Regions from separate parts of the Shewanella sp. Iso12 genome, predicted to be linked through region 3. Evidence: predicted binding sites of a transcription regulator. Region 3 holds the regulator's gene; each other region holds the start of a gene.

Region 1 (4,639 bases), on a different contig from region 3:
CAGGAAAATGCCGGCCTGATAGAGCTGAGCATGGCCAGTATCAATCGCCTGGCGCAAGCGCTGCAGGTCAGCCGTAACGCCTCCAGCCTGACCTATGACGGCAAGGGCAAAACCTCAACCATCGCCACCCTGGGCAACGATCTCAAGGCTTGATTAAAACCCTGCTGCTGTTGCTTATAGCTTATTGCGTAAGCTCAACCCTTTAGTGAGAATCACTGCCTGTGCCCCCTGCCCTAGGCTGAACTCAAGGTGGTTACTCAGGGTACGCGACCCGGCACGCAAAGCTCAGCTCAGAACGCAAAACTCAGCTCAGAACGCAAAACTCAGCTCTCAATTCAGCAACGCATCTTAAGCCATAAAAGGCCACAAAAAAGCAGCCAAACAAGGCTGCTTTTTGCTTATGCCAATTGAAGGTGCGAGCCACTCTCTACAAAATTTACAAAAGTGAACGCCGCGGGGACTTATTCTCACCTTCCTAAAAATAAGTGATCTCTTTGACTCGCTGGGGGCGATTTTGCTGCTGATACAGATCCCACACCCGGGCGAAATCCAGCTCCAGTTCGGTCACATAATGATCTCCGGCCGGATAACTGCGCACCACCTTGGCGCCACGGATCACCCCGGAAACCGAGGCCTGGATATTATCGCCTTTCAGCATCCAGTCACTGACTTTGCTGTCGGCCGACAACCGCTGACCATAGACCTGTTCGGCCAATTCACGATAAGCGGCAATCTTGGATGCCTGCATCGCCATCAGCACCTTTTGCGACTGTTCCTTGGCCGGTTGGCTGGCCAGCGGGGCATAGCCTATTGCCGTCAACTTGGGAAAACTGCTCGGCGCCTCAGTCTCCCACTGTACATATCTGTCCTTATCGGCGCAGCCCCCCAGAATTAACGCCAGCGCCAGCGTGGCCAATGACAGTGTTTTGTTCCAATGCTTCATTACTTGTCTCCCACTATCCGGCCCTTATCCTCACCACGGCTTTCGTAGCGATAAAGCAGCCCTTCTTTTGACACCACCTTATTGGAAGGCGCCAGGTAGCCGGGCAGCTCTTGCTCCTGTACCCGCACACCGGCTGCCGAAAGCACCCGGTTGTTGTTGACGTTGACAATTCGGCTGTTGAACAGCATTTCACCTTTAGCCTGACTCATGCTGGTGACCAGTACATGCTCCACCGCAATATCGGTCGGTAGTTGCTGCCAATCACGGGTAAGGATGAAATCTCCCTGTGGCGTTACCCGCACCGCATCGGCCAGGTTCAAATCCACCAGGTTAAAACCGCGCTGATGAAAGGCCGTCATCAGCCCCTGCTGCAGTTGTGAAGCGAGCGCATTGCTGCTCTGCATGTCTTCCACCATCACAGGTGTCATCACCAATAGCGGCTGGGTCGGCTTGAGAGCGTCATTATGAGTTACCAACTCATCAACCAATTGCTGCGCCAATAGATTGACTGGCGCCGCTTGCGACTTGACCTCGGCCTGCTGTTGCGGCGAAGTCATACTGCAAGCAGGCAGCAAGAGTAAAGGCAATATACACAGGGCTTTATACATAATATCCATCCCACTGGTACCCTGGCGGGCACTTGCTTTATTGAGGAACCTGGCGACTCATGGACCTGGTGTGAACCTTGGCCTACCTGACTTATGCCGCGCTTTCTCCGAGGTTGTCATTAAGCACCACGGCTAACTCGATTAGCGCCAAGTTCCTTTCACTGGGGTAAAGCTATGCAAATAAAATACCAACCTAAGTTAGGCCTGCAGACCAAGTACAAACAGATGACACCGGCGAACCAACCCAATGGCCTGGCAGCTTATTACAGGCTTTTACGAAGATGTTTAAAGGGCTTATCTACGCCTTTTCATTACCCACACCTTCATTTGCCCCTTCAATTTACCCACTGGCGGGCAATGGGAACTTATATTCTCTGTTCCCTTATCGGCAAACTCTTGCCGCGCTTTAGTCATGGTCGCAAACTGCTCTGCATCAGCTGTGAATGGATGGCGCTGGCATAAAATTTGAATAGCAAACGGTACCAGTTTAAGTGGCGGCAAAATTCCGTCACCCTGACTCCTATTTTGAGGAACCGTCTTATGAGATTGCGCCCCTTGCTCTTGCTGCCGCTGCTGGGCATCAGCCTGAACGCCATGGCAGAGTGGACCGAGGCCCGAGGTGAAGCCAAAATAATCAATGGCAATTTGACCCAGGCACGGGAAGCGGCAATGGACAACGCCATCAACATGGCTCTGCTCTCCCGTGGCGGCAGTTTTCAGTCTACCCAGAGTGTCAGCCAGGGGCTCTTGACCCAAAACGATTTCAGCCTTTCCAGTCAGGCGCAGATAAGCAGCGTCGAACTGGTCAGCGAAATGCGCCAGGGAGACAAGCTCAAGGTGGTTATGCGGCTCGATATTCTCGATGGCCCGGATAACAAGTGCCAAAGCTCAGCCATCAAGGCCGCTATCCTGGTGCCACAGGCCAGTATTAAGGACAGAAGCCAACTGCGTTATGGTCAGTTGGAAAATTTCCAGCGAAGCCTGTCCGAGCGGATAGCGGCAACGCTGGATAAACAATCCTCCACCAGTTTTGCCCACCTGCACGCCAAAGAGCGGCTGGATATCAAAGAAGAACTTATCAATATCCGTGGTTACCGTTTGCCGACTTGGATAAGTGAAATTACCGACAGCCAGTATCTGTTGCTGCCGCAAGTCATTGATATCTCCACCGAACCGGCCGAATCCGGCTTTATGGGCCTGTGGGACAGCGAGCCTCAGCGACTGTTTCAGCTGCAGCTCAGCCTCTATCATGGGATCAGCGGCGAGCAGATCTGGTATCAGAACTACAGCATTTCCGCACCCTGGGAGTTTGCCAAAAATGAATCCGTCGCCCCCAACAGCGACAGATTCTGGCGTGCCAGTTATGGGCAGGCCATAGATAAGGTGCTGGCCAATGCCAGTAAAGATATCGATATGGCCCTGGCCTGCAGACCGCTGCTGGCACAGATAGTAGTGCGTCAACAAGATAGAGTGATACTCAACCTGGGGCGACGCAACGGCATCCGCGTTGGCGATCAGTTCCAAATCGTGCTGCAACAAAACCTGCCCGACCGCATGAACCAGATGCGCGCCGTGGCCGGAGAAACCCGGGCGAAAATCACCATAGATCAAGTCACAGAGGAAAGTGCCACCGCAGTGCTCAGCGGTGAAAATGCCGCCCTCAACATTCAGGTGAATGACATCGCGATTAAGATTTAAGCAATTAAATCCAAAGCCTTTTCATCCGGGTGAAAACCAGTATAATCACTGGCGTCTCCCTATAGCTCAACAGGATAGAGCAGTCGCCTCCTAAGCGACCGATCGGGGTTCGAGTCCCTGTGGGGAGACCAGCATTTTCCTCTTGTGCCTGCTTACACAAGTCTCAAGCTTCTTTTAGAACCCATCCACCTGCCGATTCAGGCGCTTCAAATTAATGATTTTGTTCTCTGATAGTTTTCTTTTGGGAAAACGTTGAGTTGGTGATGTGGTCATCTTGGCTTTAAAGCCCAAAGTAGCCAACCAACTTGGATTTAGCTTCCCACTAAGCAACATCCCATCACCTGCGGTACGGATGGGCAGGAAGCTCGAATGCCGTGAAGGACAGGACGTCCGAGAACGGTCCTTTTCGCACAGGCGATCCTGTGACATGGCAAGTGTTGCGCAGCAATATGCTTTCGAGCGCGTGTCGGGGATGGCGACCTGGCCGTTGTGCATGGGGATGCACTTGCTCCAAGACTTTAGGCCGCTGACAAGGCGAATATCATTGCTTTTATTCAAGTCGTGACGAATAAACTCAGACTTAACTGCCAAACACGTGGTAACCCATCACCTGCGGTGCGGATGGGCAGGAAGCTCGAATGCCGTGAAGGACAGGACATCCGAGAACGGTCCTTTTCGCACAGGCGATCTGACCTTTCCCCGAGATTGGTACTAATCTCGGGGAAAGGTCAGATCCCGTGACTCGCTGTGAACCCATTGCACTTGAGAATTTCCACTGGATCAATCGTTAGAACAGCGTATGAACTTATCGTCTTCACCTTAGTATTGACAAGTATATGAGTTACCACCACTCACAGCTCATTTATTAAGTTGATTTATCATTATTCATAAAGTAGTCTTATTAACGCTTGGCCTAGGATTGGCCGTTAAGCTCCATCCCTATACTATTAACTCAACAGGAGATGGAAAATGAAAAAACTCTCAAAATGCATCAAAAAGACCGCTCTCAAAAAACCTATTACTGTTGGTAAAAGTTGGTTCATGGTTGAGCATATCAACCGAGAAAATGGCGATTGTACGGCTGTCGTTTCAACCCCTAAACCAGGCCGTGCAGAAGGCAGTCTTTGGTTGTCTCCCCCTAAATTTCTTCCGGAAAATGAACGAGTTGAAATTTTTGAAGGGGTATATCTAACTTTTAAAGACTTATCGAAACAAAGTCGAATTGTCGTTTTCATTGAAGCAGACAAGAGTGTGCCAATATTTTCGGGCTTCCCTTATCAGTGGAAAGAAGCATTCCGTTCTGATCTAGCCTAAATCATGCAAAGCAGTTCTCTTTTTCCATTTCAGAGAGCTGCTTTATTTCGTCAGCCAATCTTTTGACTCGACTTAC
Region 2 (4,639 bases), on a different contig from region 3:
CCAGATTTCACGCCAGAATGCCACTCAATGATGCACCCGAGACCAGCGAAGGTTATCAGGGCTTTTTCCATCTGTTATCCATGGAAGGCCAAACAGAAGAAGCCAGGTTGGTGTACCTGATAAGGGACTTTGATAGGGCCCAGTTTGAGCAGCGCAAGGCCTGGCTGCAGGAATCTGTGGCCAAATGTAATGCCGAGCTGCAGGCCGGTAGCCTGGAGATTAGCATCAGCGACAGTTATTACAATATGAAGGACTGCATCTTGCCAGTGCCTCATGTGACAGATATTGCCTGTCAGGCGATGGAGATGGCCGGCATCACACCGGATATCAAACCTATCCGCGGCGGCACTGACGGTGCGCAACTGTCCTGGAAGGGGCTGCCTTGTCCCAACATCTTTGCCGGCGGCCACAATTTCCATGGCAAACATGAGTATGTTTGTCTTGAGTCAATGGAAAAGGCGGTAGAGGTGATCATCAATATCGCCAGGTTAACCACTCAAAGATACGCCGAGTAATCTAAATAAAGAGTTCTACCCTGTCGTCATCGGCGGGGCGGGACTCTATCACAGCCGGGAAGCGAACCCGAAAGTGTGCGCCGCCGAGGCTGGAGTCATTGAGAAGGGTGATATTGCCCTTCAGTAGTGTGACGGCATTGAAGGCCGCCGCCAATCCAAGCCCGGTGGCGCCGGTTCGTCTGCTGGTGGTAAAGAAGGGCTCAAAGATCTGGCCGGCAATCTCGGGGGCGATTCCCTTGCCATTGTCTTCGATATCCAGCTGTAGTTCTTGACCCTGCTGTTGTGCGCTGATGCTGATCTTATGGCCGGTATCACCCTCAAAGGCGTGAGCATAGGCATTGGAAAGTATGTTGGTCACTATCTGCTTCAGCAGGCTGTGGCTGCTGGTAAGCCAAAGATCGGCTTCGACCTGGATCTCCACATCTACCTGGAATTGCTTGAAAGATAGCGCTACAGCATCGGCAAATTCCTGCAATACCTGGGGTAGCAGCATCTGTTCGTGCACGTCATTGCCTTGCTCGGCAGCAATCGCCTTGAACTTCTGGATCAGGTTACTGGCGCGGGTAATGTTACTGATGATCAATTCACAGCTCTGTTGATATTCGTTGAGAATGGCATTGAGCTCTTCCAGCGTAGCGCCATCGTTTTGCAACAGTTCAACCAATTCATTGATATGCTGCAGCTGACTACTGGCAGCGGTGAGGCAGATACCTATCGGGGTGTTTATCTCATGGGCGATGCCGGATACCAGACCGCCGAGCGCGGCCATTTTCTGCTGTTCGACCATCACCTGTTGAGCCCGTTCCAACACCAACAGCGACTGTTCAAGTTCTTTGGTTTGTTCTTTGACCTGCCTTGCCAGCTCATCTTTATAACTGCGTTCCAGTTCCAACAGTCTTTCCCTGTCACTCAGAGCTTCTTGCAGTTCGTAGCGGGAGCGGTTCAATTGTGTGAAGGAGGCGCGCAGCTGTTGCTGCATCAAATTGATGGCCAGGGCAACCTGGGTAAATTCATCCTGTTTGTCCCGGCGCTTAAACTGCAGTGGTTGATAATCCTGCTCCAAATCGAGCTCTGAGCAGTACTCACTCAGTTGCAACAGGTGCCGGGTAATGGTGGCCCAAACCAGATAGAGAATGAAACCGGCCACCAGAAAGGTCTTGATACCATTGGCCAGTAGTATCAGTAAGGCCTTGTTCACCAATCTGTCGTAGATTTTGGAGAGATCGGCTTGAACTCTCAGCTCACCGACATTGAAATTCTGGCTGCTGGTCTTGTGCACCAGCGGAAAGCGCTTCTCTATTACACCTTGGTCTCTGTACTCGCCGGCGGTCCATTCTTTACCACTGTCATCTTCTATGACCACATAGCTGGTATCCGGCAGTTGGTTGAGACCGTTGAGTTGGGTCTTGATAAGCCTTTCATCTATTACCCAGATACTTGCCGCCAGCACATCCAGGTTGGCTTTTTCAATATTGGCAAACTCATCGTTGATTCGGCCAATGTCACCCTTGTAATCGGAAACCAACTGCAAACCTGTGGTCACCAGAGTGATCAGTGAGCTGAACAGGATAATAGCCAGAGTCAGCCTGCGGCCGATGGGACTACTGATGAGCTGCTGCATAAAACCGGGCATTAATTTCAACTATCTTAAGTGCTTGCTGTGGATAGCTTTAAGCATAGCTTCGCATCTGACTTTCGCGGCATTTTTTGTTGCCGCTGATGGCAAAGTTCACTGAGCAATCCTGGCACTGGTTTTGCTTGATTAGCGGTTGGAACAATTTTCTGACGCTGGATAGAGCCATGAAGAGACTGAAACTTGAGGTATTGAAAGAGGGCAAGTTCAAGGCCGCTGCATTGCAACTGACACTGTGGGTGCTGCTGATAACCACATTGCTGCTGTTTATGCCAAAGTCCTTGCTGGCCCTGTTGCATTTGGAATCCTGGGTAGACACCAATGCCCATTATATTGGCCTGACACTGTTGCTGGCCTTGGCCTATATTGGTGCGCTGGCCGTCAATCTTTTGTTGGATGAAGCGATAAGCCGTTTGAGTGAGCGCCGAATCAACGAAATGATTGAAGAGAAAGTCAGGTTACTGGATCCCGCCGAGCGGGCCCTGTTAAGGGAGTTCTTCTTGCAGGGAGCCAGTGTTTTGACTCTACCGCAAAATGAAACGCCGGTGCAGGCACTGCTCAAGGCTCACATACTTGAGAGCCTGGGAAATGAACGCCATTACGCCATTCAAGGCCCCACAGCCGAGTACAAGATAGCCATGGCTGCCCGTAAGCATCTGAACCGCAAAGTATTGCGTTTACCATCCGGTGAGCCCAGCCAGGAAGAGCTGCAGCATCTTATCAAGGCAAGACCGCAATTTATCAATGGTATTGCCCAAGTGCGGAAACACGCCGCTTGAAGGCGGCAAAAAAAGAGGGCAGCCACAGGCTGCCCAAGCAATACTCAAAAACGTCATTGCATTTAAAAGAACATGGAAATCAAAGCTAAGGCTTTGCTGACTTTACAATAAACATCCACATAATGTAGGAGATGATCCCGATAGTACTGAAGATAACTATCATCGACAGTAAACCTATGGGGTTTCCGAACATTAGATCTAACCAGAATGCCATCACTGAAGTCCTCTTTCTTGTAAAGTCAAAGCTAAACTAACCAAATTTGCTTCGGCCGGAGCTGATCTCGATCAACAAATGTTGTCAGAGTTGTTAATCGGGTAAATCAGCTTGTTAAAACATGAGCTTTATCATGTTTTGCTTAAATTAGCCGGCTAAGGAGCAACGTAAGTGTTCCCTAAAGGGAATAGGATCAAAGGCTAATATTAATTACTACACTAAAGGAGTAGGGTGGCTTGGCCTGCGATTGTTCATTGGCAAGGAGCGTGCGATGCAAACATCCCGAGGTCTTTTAAAACTGATATTAAACCAGTGGCAGTTTTATCCGCTGTTGTTCTTGTTGCTTTACCCCCTGTGGAGCCTGTTACACGGCGCCAGTTATCTCGCCTTTGCTTCTCTATTGGCTGCCTTGATAGTGCTGGCTTGGCTCGGTGCCAGACAGCTGTCCAATCTCAAGCGCCTGGAAAATGCCGCCCGTCATCTGGGAGAAGGCGATCTCAGCTATCAGTTGTCGGAACAGGATGCCGGCATGTTCCATTCTGTGGTCCACGGTATCAACCGTATGGGAGAGGACGTTGGCCGCACCATTCTGTCTTTGGTCAATACCGCAGATGCGATGAAGATTGTGGCCATGGATATCAAGTCCATCAGCGATGCCGCCCATATCGGAGTGGAGGAGCAGGAAAAACAAGCGGAATTGGCAGCGACCGCCATGACCCAGATGGTTTCTACTGTGCAGGAAGTCAGCCGTAATGCTGCCAGTGCTGCCAATGCCGCAGAAGAAGCCAGGCAGGCGGCCCGCAGTGGCGACCAAACTGTCAGGCAGGTGGTGCGGCAGATAGATGATATGTCGGCTCAGGTTGGGCAAACTCAACAAGTGATTGCCCGCCTGGCGGAAGACAGCAACAACATAAGTACCATCATAGACACCATTTCCCAAGTGGCGGAGCAAACCAATCTGCTGGCGCTCAACGCCGCTATTGAGAGTGCCCGCGCCGGCGAGCATGGCCGAGGTTTTGCTGTGGTTGCTGATGAAGTCCGTAGCCTGGCACAGCGGACGTCTGCAGCTACAGTTGAGATCCAACAGCAGATATTGCAGTTGCAACAGGGCGCCGATGAAGGCGTGAAAGTGATGACCACCAGTGTCGAGCAGGCTAGTGCCACCCATGCTATGGCTCACCAGGCGCAGCAAGCATTGGGGCAAATTGTGGCTCAGATTGAAAGCATTACAGATATGTCGCATCAAATAGCGGCAGCTTCGGAACAACAGCAGGCAGTTGCCGAAGAGATCAGCAGCAATATCTCCTCCATGGCACAAGTGGCGGTGGAGAATGCCAAAGAGACCCACAGTACTAACCTCTCCAGCCTGAAGGTATTCAATATGTCGCAGGAGATCAGTTCCCTGCTTGGGCGCTTCCATGTCGACAAACGGGCGATAGAACAGTTGGAGAAACGCCATCGCTTTGTTGAGTGGGGGCCGCAGTTGGATCTCGGCATG
Region 3 (4,639 bases):
ATCAAGAGCCCAAGTACACTGGCGGCCGAGGCTTTTTTCTCGCCTTGGATCAGGGTGATATCGGCTTCGAACTCGCTGGCCAGCACCGCCAGCTTAGTGGCGGCGCGGGCGTGCAGGCCCAGCTTATTGACTATGGTGACTTCCCGTTCAACCTTTGCCATTACTCAGCTCCCGGTGACGGGCCTGTACCTTGTGTTTGCTGTTGCCAAAACGCTTGGCGAGCTGCTCAGCGACATAGACAGATCTATGCTGGCCGCCGGTGCAGCCTATGGCTATGGTGAGGTAACTGCGGTTGTTGCGTTCCAGGTGCGGCAGCCAGGTTTCCAATAGATTTTCTATCTGCCAGATAAACTTGTTCACCAGTGGCTGGCGGCTGAGAAACTCCTGCACAGGTTCATCCAGCCCGGTCAGCGGTCTGAGCGCCGGCTCCCAGTGAGGGTTGGGCAGAAAGCGCACATCAAACATGAAGTCGGCTTCCTGGGGCATACCATGCTTAAAGCCGAACGACTCGAAGTTGATCACCAGTTCTTTATCGACACTGCCAAGCAGAATTTCCCGCACTGTGTCACTGAGTTCATAGATGTTCAGCGCCGAGGTGTCTATGTAGTGATCCACCAGTTTCGACATAGGTTCCAGCAGCTTGCCTTCGAGCTTGATGGCGTCCTGTAGTGAGACTTTGCTCTTGGACAGGGGGTGCAGTCTGCGGGTTTCGCTGTAGCGCTTCAGCAGCACTTTATCGGAGGCGTTGAGGAAGAAGCTGGTCAGTTGGGTGTTTTCCGGCAAGGCCGCTAACTGTTGTTCCAGCACTTTTTCCTGATCCGGCATATTGCGCACATCTATGCTGATGGCGACCAGATCATTGCTGCCACGGAGGTTTTCCAACAGGCTGCCTATCATGGGCAGGGGGAGATTATCCACACAGTAGTAACCCAGGTCTTCGAGTACCCTGAGGGCAACGGATTTTCCGGAACCGGAGCGGCCTGAGACTATGGCGAGTTTCATCCTGTGATCACCTGATAGAGTTCTGTTTCGTCGCTGGATTTTCGCAACTGCTTGAGTATCGCCTTATCGCTGAGCTTTTCAGCCATGGCGGACAGGGTACTCAGGTGTTGCTGACATTGATCTGCGGGCACCAAGAGGGCGAACAGTATGTCCACCGGCTGGTTGTCTATGGCATCGAAGGCGATAGGCTCTTCGCATTTGACCAGCACGGCAATCGGCTCTGTAATGTCCGGTAGTCTGCCATGCGGAATCGCAATACCATTACCTATACCTGTGCTCCCCATCTTTTCGCGGGCCAAAAGGCTTTCAAAAATCGCTTGAGAGGAAAGGGTGGGGTACTGGGCGCTAGCGAGATCGCTAATCAGCTCCAGTACCTTTTTCTTACTGCCCGGAGTGGCACAGGTAGTGCACTCCGGCCGCAGGATGGTACTCAGTTCCATCGTTAGTGTTTTGTCAGCTTTTCTTTGTGTTTAATGACCTGACGATCCAATTTATCAATCAGAACGTCGATGGCGGCATACATGTCGGCATGTTCAGAAGTTGCATAGACTTCGCCGCCTGTGAGGTGGATCTTGGCTTCGGCTATCTGTTGCAGTTTTTGTACATTGAGCACAACGTGCACATTATTGATCTGTTCGAAATGGCGTTCAAGTTTAGAAAACTTACTTTCCACGTAGTCACGCAGTGAGTCGGTGATCTCGATATGATGTCCTGTCAGGTTGATTTGCATAGAAAGATTCCTCCAATTTCCAACTGTGGATTTATAAACTCTTACGCTGGTTCGACGGTGGTATCATCATAGCCTCGCGATACTTGGCTATGGTGCGTCTTGCAACGTTGATTCCCTGTTCTGCCAGAAGTTGCGCCATCTTGCTGTCGCTCAAAGGCTTCTTCTGGTTTTCCGCTGCCACGAGCTTCTTGATAAAAGCCCTGATCGCCGTGGAAGAGCATTCTCCGCCATCTTCGGTGCCGACATGGCTGGAGAAGAAGTACTTCAATTCAAATATTCCCCTGGGGGTATGCATATACTTTTGAGTGGTGACCCTGGAGATGGTCGATTCATGCATCTCGACCGCCTCGGCAATATCGTTGAGCACCATGGGTTTCATGGCTTCTTCACCATATTCAAAAAATCCCTGCTGGAACTGCACTATACAGTTGGCCACCTTGAGCAGGGTGTCGTTGCGGCTCTCCAGGCTCTTGATAAACCATTTGGCTTCCTGAAGATGACCACGAATAAACTGGCTGTCTGATTGACTGCGGGCGCTACGAGCCATGGCAGCATACTGCTGATTGATCCCGAGTTTGGGCATACAGTCCGGGTTGAGTTCTACTACCCAGCGGCCGTTTTTCTTCCAGACGCTGACATCAGGGATCACATATTCCTCGTCCATCGGCTGCACCAGCAAGCCGGGGCGGGGATTGAGACTCTGGATAAGGTTGATGGCGTCACGCAGCTGATCTTCCTTGAGCCTGGTCTTGCGCATCAGGGTGCGGAAATCACGGGCGGCAATGAGATCCAGATGTTCGTCAATCAACAAGCGGGCGTCGGCCAGATGCGGGGTGTCTGCGTTGAACTGTTGCAACTGGATCAGCAGGCATTCGCGCAGATCTCTGGAGGCGATGCCGACAGGATCGAAGTGCTGGATCCGCTTGAGTACTGCCTCGACTTCATCGAGCTCAATCTCAGGGTTGCCCATGGCTTCGAGGATCTCCTCTGTGCTCTGGGTCAGATAACCCTGCTCGTCGATGGCATCAATAATGGCGGTGGCAATGGCGTCGTCGGTATCGGAAAACGGGGTCAGGTTCTTCTGCCATTCCAGATGTTCATAGAGCCCTTCGCTGGTTTCCCCCTGGAAGGGCATATCATCTTCACGGCCCATGGCCGGCCCGGAGGCGCTGGCGGCGGTAAAGACTTCGTCCCAGGTGGTATCCATAGGTAATTCATCCGGCATAGACTCATTGTTCAATGCCTCTGAGGTTTCTACCGTGGAACCATCTTCCTGCTTGGCGCTCAACTCGCCGGCGTCGTTTTCCTTGTGGTTGTCGTCGATAGCGTCATCCTGGTTGTCCTCGGCCATTTCCAACAGAGGGTTGGCTTCCAAGGCTTCCTGGATTTCCTGCTGCAGCTCAAGGGACGACAGTTGCAGCAGGCGAATAGCCTGTTGCAACTGAGGTGTCATGGTCAACTGTTGACCCAGTTTGAGCTGGAGTGACGCTTTCATTATACCGCTAATCCCTACTCGTTATTTTTCAAGGAAAAAATTCAATAATAACAAACTATAATACCCGGAATTGCCACCGGATGACATGATCCTAACTATAGCCTGAATTGTTCGCCTAAGTACACAGCACGCACTTGCTGGTTGTCCAAGATTTCAGCGGGTGTGCCCTCGGCGATCAACTGCCCATGGCTGACTATGTAGGCTCGCTCACAAACGTCGAGTGTTTCGCGAACATTGTGGTCTGTGATCAGCACTCCCAAACCGCGGGACTTAAGCTGTTCGATGATTTTCTTGATATCGATAACTGAGATGGGATCCACACCGGCGAATGGCTCATCCAGCAGAATGAACTGTGGATTGGCGGCCAATGCCCGGGCGATTTCCACCCGGCGGCGTTCACCGCCGGAGAGGGACATCCCCAGGCTGTCACGTATGTGGGTAATATGGAATTCTTCCAGCAACTGTTCGAGCTGTTCCTCGCGCTTGTCGCTGTTGAGTTCTTTGCGGGTTTGCAGCACGGCCATGATGTTGTCATGCACCGACAGCTTGCGGAAAATACTGGCTTCCTGTGGCAGGTAGCCTATGCCTTTACGGGCTCGCAGGTGCATGGGATCCAGGGTCAGCTCGTCGTCGTCAATGAAGATACGGCCCTTGTCACTCTGTACCAGCCCAACCACCATATAGAAGGTGGTGGTCTTGCCAGCCCCGTTGGGGCCCAGCAGCCCCACGATTTGGCCGGTATTGACCGACAGGCTGACGTCTTTGACGACGTTGCGCTTTTTGTAACTCTTTGCCAGATTCTGTGCCGTCAGGGTGCTGGTCATTGCGGCTCCTGCTGCTGTTCTTTCTTGTTGAGATCCTGATAGTTTTCTGGCTGGATAACAGTGGTTACCCTGTCTTGGCCTTTGCCGCTGCTTTCCGCTTCCAACTGCTGCTTGTTGATGTCGTAGACTATCTTCTCGGCGGTCACTTCACTGCCGTCCTGTTCTACTTTGGCCTGGCCCAGCAGGGTCATGATACGGCTGTCTATGTTGTAGTGGATCTCTTTGGCCTTGGCACTGGCCAGACGGCCGTCTTCCAGTTTCTGGGTATAGGTAGCGGGTGAGCCCTTGGCCACCAGGATCCGTTCGCCACTCTTGTCTTCAGTGTAAGCCGTGAGTTCATCGGCCAGCAGTTTCAAACTGCCCTGGGTGACTGTGACAGGCCCGCCGTATACCACACGCTTGTTTTTGATATCGGCAAACTGATTGGCGGCGCTGATCTGTACTTTTTGCAGCAGATCTTCTTCAATGGCCACCGCCGACAGGCTTGTGATGCACAAGAGGGCACCGATAAAAAGCTTACTTGGTTTCATAGGTTCCTTTCACCTGACTGGTCAGCTTCACTTGCTGAGCATTGAGATCGGCGTACAG
Region 4 (4,639 bases), on a different contig from region 3:
TGAGTTGTTGAAAGTGTCTGACTTGGATGGGTCAAACAGCGCCGGATCTTTGGTGGCCTGGGTGGAATCCAGGTTCATGCTGATGCCGACATTATTGGTCTTCTGCGGGCTACCGGCAGTATCCGGGATCTGCACCGGCTTGGTAGTGGTCAAACTCACAGAGGTGGAGTTGCCGTCTTTATCGACGGGGAAGCTCTGCAGGAAGTTACCTGCGGCATCGACCAGGAAACCGTTTTCATCACGCTTGAAGGCACCGGCGCGGGTGAAAGAGTAATCCTGACTGCCCACATTGGGAGAGGTCACGAAGAAACCGCCACCGTTGATCGCCAAATCCAACGCATTGTTGGTGGAGTTCAGGTTACCCTGGTGGAACTGCTGCGCCACCTGAGTGGTGGTCACACCGCCGCCCACTGTAGTTCTGCCGTTGGAGAAAATCGAGCTGGCGTAAACATCGGCAAACTCGGCCCGGGATTCTTTAAAGCCGACGGTATTGACGTTGGCAATATTGTTGGCTGTGGTATTGAGATCTTTCTGCGCCGCAGCAATCCCACTCAGAGCAATGTTAAAAGACATAATTCACCTCATGATTTTCAGATACTGTCCGGCGCAGCCGGGGCAGAAACAGAATTAAACTTCGGAAACAGCCAGCACGTCGGCCAGTCTGATCCCGCCAATACCTCTTAGGTTCAACACGGCGCCACTGGCCGAGTTGAGCGATACACTGGTCACGTGGGCATAGGCACTGACAATAAGATCCTGGGACTTGCCATCGACAACCCCGCTGGCCTTCATGGTGTAGATACCGGCCTCAACGGGTTTACCGTCCTTATCCAAGCCGTCCCATTCCACGTCTATGTTGCCGCCGGCACTGCCATCCACATCAAAGGTCTTGATTACCTGGCCGGCTTCATCCTCAACAGTCACCTTGATGGAAGGCATTTTCTCTGGCGATGTGATCACCCCTTTGAGGGTCGGGTCTTCCTCGGAAACATAGCCGGTGCCCGCCGGGATCAACACTTTCTGCCCCACCAGGCCAGATGCCTGTAATGCCTGACTCGAGGTCATTACCGTGTTGAGGTTCACTATCTCCTCGTTGAGCTTGGAGATACCATCCACGGTAGAAAACGACGCCATCTGGGCAATCATCTGGTCGTTGTCCACAGGCTTGAAAGGATCCTGCATCGACAACTGCCTACTCAGCAGCGAGAAGAAATCTTCCTGGGTAAGCTGCTGATTGTTGCTCTTCTTGGTCTCCGAATCCCCTTTGACGCTTATGCTGTCGAGGAAGGGGTTAACTGAACTTACACTCATGGGCTATGTCTCCCTTTATTTGCCCATTCTCAGGGTCTGCTGCAGCATGGACTTGGCTGCATCGGCCACCTGGACGTTCATCTGGTAGGAGCGGGAGGCGGAAATCATATCGGCCATCTCTTCCACTACATTGACATTGGGTTTGTAGATAAAACCATCGGCATCGGCCATGGGATGATCCGGCGAATACTCTTTCAACAAGGGTTTATCGCTTTCCACTATGCCCTTGACCTTTACCGCAGCGCCTTGCTGCTGTTGACCATTGGCCTTGGCCAGCTCGGCCTCAAAAATGGGATGCCGCGCCTTGTAGGTCTTATCGATACTGGAAGAGACGGAATCTGCGTTGGCTATGTTACTGGCGGTGGTGTTCAAGCGCACAGACTGCGCCGACATTCCCGACCCCGCAACATTGAAGATATTGTACAAGCTCATGATTAATCTCCTTTCAATGCCTTTTTCATCCCGGCGAACTTACCGTCGAGGAACCCAAGCGACATCTGATATTCAAGCGCATTTTGCATAAAGGCCTGCTGCTCTTTTTGCATATCGACAGTATTGCCGTCACCCGTGTCCGGCTGATCCGGTACCCGATACTGCACATGCTGGGCTGTCAGCGCCTTGAGGTCGAAATGCTTTTCAGAAGTTGCCGCCATGCTCATCCCCTGTTGCCGCCCTTTTGCCGCCTGCAACGCCGAGGAAAAATCAACATCCCGAGCCTTATAATGTGGGGTATCGGCATTGGCTATATTGCTGGCAAGCACTTCGGCACGCTGGGCGCGAATGCCCAGAGTGTATTGATGTATGCCAAGGGCCTTATCGAAACTGATCGCCATAAAACCGCCTCCTCCAATGACTCGACAAAAACAAAGCAAGCTTTGTGCCAGATATAGAGTGGAGGATAACAGATAAGAAGATGATGGCCGTTGGGGTGAAAGGTAAAACAGAAAAGGCCCGTCCAAGTTGACGAGCCTTTCAAATTATTTAATTAAAAATCAAATGATTATGTGTTAATTTTTCTTTTGATAATAGATGCCTGGGTTACAGCGCACCATGTCGAATTCATCGGTCAACCCGGCAATCGATTCACTGGCGCCCAAAAACAGTATCCCCTTGGGATTAAGGGCGGCAGCAAATTGCCGCAGTATTTTTGCCTTTGCCTCCGGCGCAAAATAGATAAGCACGTTGCGGCAAAAGATGATGTCGAACTTGCCAAGCAAGGTGTAGCTTTCAAGCAGGTTGTGGGCCCGAAAACTCACCAAACGGCGCACATTGTCTTTAACCCGCATATTGCCGTTGGGCAGGGCTTCAAAAAACTGACGCTTGCGCTCTTCAGACAGGCCGCGGGCCAACGCCAGCTTATCGTATTCGGCGTTTTTACAACGCTCCAGCATGGACGGCGACAAATCTGTGGCCTGAATCATGGCGCCACCCGGCAAAGCACCCGGCTTACGCTGCTGATATTCAAGCACAGTCATCGCCAGTGAATAGGGTTCCTGGCCGGATGAACAGGCTGCCGACCAAATCTTCAACGGCCGCCCCAGCTTGGCATAACCGGGCAACAATGTATTGCCGAGCAGGTCAAAAGGATACTTGTCCCGAAACCAGAGGGTTTCGTTGGTGGTCATGGCATCGACGACTTCAGCGCGTAACTGACGCTCGGTGGGCCGCATCGACTGCTTAACTACGTCCGACAGGGATGGCAAGCCATATTTCCCCATCAAAGGCGCCAAACGGCTGCGAACCAAATACTGTTTGTTCTCACCCAATACAATGCCACTGTGCTGTTCAAGAAACAGCCTGAATTGATTGTACTCAGTTTCTGCGAGAGATTTATCTGGCACCTTAGTGTCCTAACTATCCGTGAAAACGTCGCTGCAACTCAATGCAGCGCCATTTAAAAACTGGGTCAGCGTTATACCCCAGCCCCATTTGCAACACAAGACATCAAACTCACTATAGTCATAAAAATCCACAGCAGACAGCGACTATAAACTCAGATGCTTGTTAACTGCCGATGCCAATTCATCGGGGTTGAACTTGGCAATAAAATCGTTGGCGCCCACTTTTTGCACCATGGCCTGGTTGAACACCCCACTCAACGAGGTATGCAACACCACCTTGATATGTTTCAGCTTGGGATCATCACGGATCTCGGCGGTCAGGGTGTAGCCATCCATTTCCGGCATCTCAATATCTGAAATAATCAGCGGGATCTCATCGGCGACATTGTCCATCTCCGACGCGATACTTTTCAACTTATCCAGCGCTTCCCGACCATCTTTGGCGGTATCTATCTGCAGGTTCAACGAAGACAGCGCCCGAATGATCTGCTTACGGGCCACCGAAGAGTCGTCAATCACCATAATATGATAGTGCTGCTCTCTGTCGATTGTGAGAGATTCATCGATTTCCTGACTGATGTCTGTCTTAACCGGCGAAATTTCATCGAGAATTTTCTCAACATCGAGAATTTCAACCAACTCACCTTCGATTTCGGTCACCGCGGTCAGGTAGGAGTATCGCCCTGCCCCTTCCGGTGGCGGCATGATGGACTCCCAGTTCATATTGATGATCCGCTCGACAGACTTCACCAGAAAGCCCTGCACGCTGCGGTTGTACTCGGAAATAATGATGAAGCAATCCTTGACATCATCTATGGGTTTGCCGCCGGTCGCCGCACTGAGGTCGATAACCGACACTGTGGTGCCGCGAATATGGGCCACGCCCTTAACGAAGGAGTTCAACTTGGGCAGTGCCGTCAGCGGTGGGCACTGTAGAACCTCTTTAACCTTGAACACGTTGATCCCGAACCTTTGCCTGCCGTTGAGTTTAAACAACAGAAGTTCGAGACGGTTTTGTCCGACCAGTTGAGTGCGCTTGTTGACTGATTCAAGAATGCTCGACATAAGGCTGCCTTGTTGTCTTTGTATTGATAAATACCTGCTGTCACGCAGACAGGCATACTATTTGCTTTGTCCAAGACACTGGGTCTCAGTCAAATTTCTGACTAAACCTGTGGTGAAGCCAGCACTGGGATCCGCGAATCATTGAAAGTATAGGTGTAATCTGGCGAGACAAGCTAGCCCGTTCATTATGAAAGTAAATTTTGCGTACATTTTGGCTACAATTTTAATGCCCATCCCAGCGGTGGCGGCAGAGAATAGCTTTGTTCCCAGTATATCGGCCGTAGAAAGCCTGGCTAAAGAGGCAGTTGCCAAAAAAGTGCTGGCGGCCGAGAATGCTCAAATTACCATCACCCCGCAGCGACTGGATTCGAGGCTCACGCCCCCCAGATGCAATTCGCCTTTGACGGCCGAACTTGCCAGCG

What was found. The regulator sigma-54, encoded in region 3, starts transcription at its own class of promoters, with help from an activator protein. The targets are predictions, from matches to a motif close to GTTGGCACGNNNNTNGNNT.
Region 1: a site for sigma-54 is predicted at 1,726-1,744, ahead of HCX89_RS02675 (FlgO family outer membrane protein). Genes of this name have one in related genera too.
Region 2: a site for sigma-54 is predicted at 2,257-2,275, ahead of HCX89_RS11570 (superinfection exclusion B family protein). Genes of this name have one in related genera too.
Region 4: a site for sigma-54 is predicted at 2,178-2,196, ahead of flgB (flagellar basal body rod protein FlgB). Genes of this name have one in related genera too.

The regions. Positions count from the first base shown of each region.
Region 1 is NZ_JAAUHW010000001.1:598,032-602,670, forward strand. Features, by position in the region: gene HCX89_RS02665 (flagella synthesis protein FlgN) at 1-153, shown strand, start outside; gene HCX89_RS02670 (LPP20 family lipoprotein) at 476-943, opposite strand; gene HCX89_RS02675 (FlgO family outer membrane protein) at 943-1,560, opposite strand; gene HCX89_RS02680 (flagellar assembly protein FlgT) at 2,092-3,249, shown strand; tRNA gene HCX89_RS02685 (tRNA-Arg) at 3,305-3,380, shown strand; gene HCX89_RS02690 (hypothetical protein) at 4,219-4,563, shown strand.
Region 2 is NZ_JAAUHW010000005.1:185,417-190,055, forward strand. Features, by position in the region: gene pepT (peptidase T) at 1-515, shown strand, start outside; gene HCX89_RS11565 (ATP-binding protein) at 517-2,148, opposite strand; gene HCX89_RS11570 (superinfection exclusion B family protein) at 2,316-2,927, shown strand; gene HCX89_RS11575 (DUF3149 domain-containing protein) at 3,013-3,141, opposite strand; gene HCX89_RS11580 (bacteriohemerythrin) at 3,413-4,639, shown strand, end outside.
Region 3 is NZ_JAAUHW010000012.1:8,280-12,918, reverse strand. Features, by position in the region: gene HCX89_RS17550 (HPr family phosphocarrier protein) at 1-161, opposite strand, end outside; gene rapZ (RNase adapter RapZ) at 148-1,002, opposite strand; gene ptsN (PTS IIA-like nitrogen regulatory protein PtsN) at 999-1,442, opposite strand; gene hpf (ribosome hibernation promoting factor) at 1,445-1,732, opposite strand; gene HCX89_RS17530 (RNA polymerase factor sigma-54) at 1,764-3,227, opposite strand; gene lptB (LPS export ABC transporter ATP-binding protein) at 3,323-4,051, opposite strand; gene lptA (lipopolysaccharide transport periplasmic protein LptA) at 4,048-4,581, opposite strand; gene lptC (LPS export ABC transporter periplasmic protein LptC) at 4,568-4,639, opposite strand, start outside.
Region 4 is NZ_JAAUHW010000001.1:592,251-596,889, forward strand. Features, by position in the region: gene flgE (flagellar hook protein FlgE) at 1-573, opposite strand, end outside; gene flgD (flagellar hook assembly protein FlgD) at 628-1,311, opposite strand; gene flgC (flagellar basal body rod protein FlgC) at 1,327-1,743, opposite strand; gene flgB (flagellar basal body rod protein FlgB) at 1,746-2,144, opposite strand; gene HCX89_RS02645 (protein-glutamate O-methyltransferase CheR) at 2,319-3,152, opposite strand; gene HCX89_RS02650 (chemotaxis protein CheV) at 3,297-4,217, opposite strand; gene flgA (flagellar basal body P-ring formation chaperone FlgA) at 4,405-4,639, shown strand, end outside.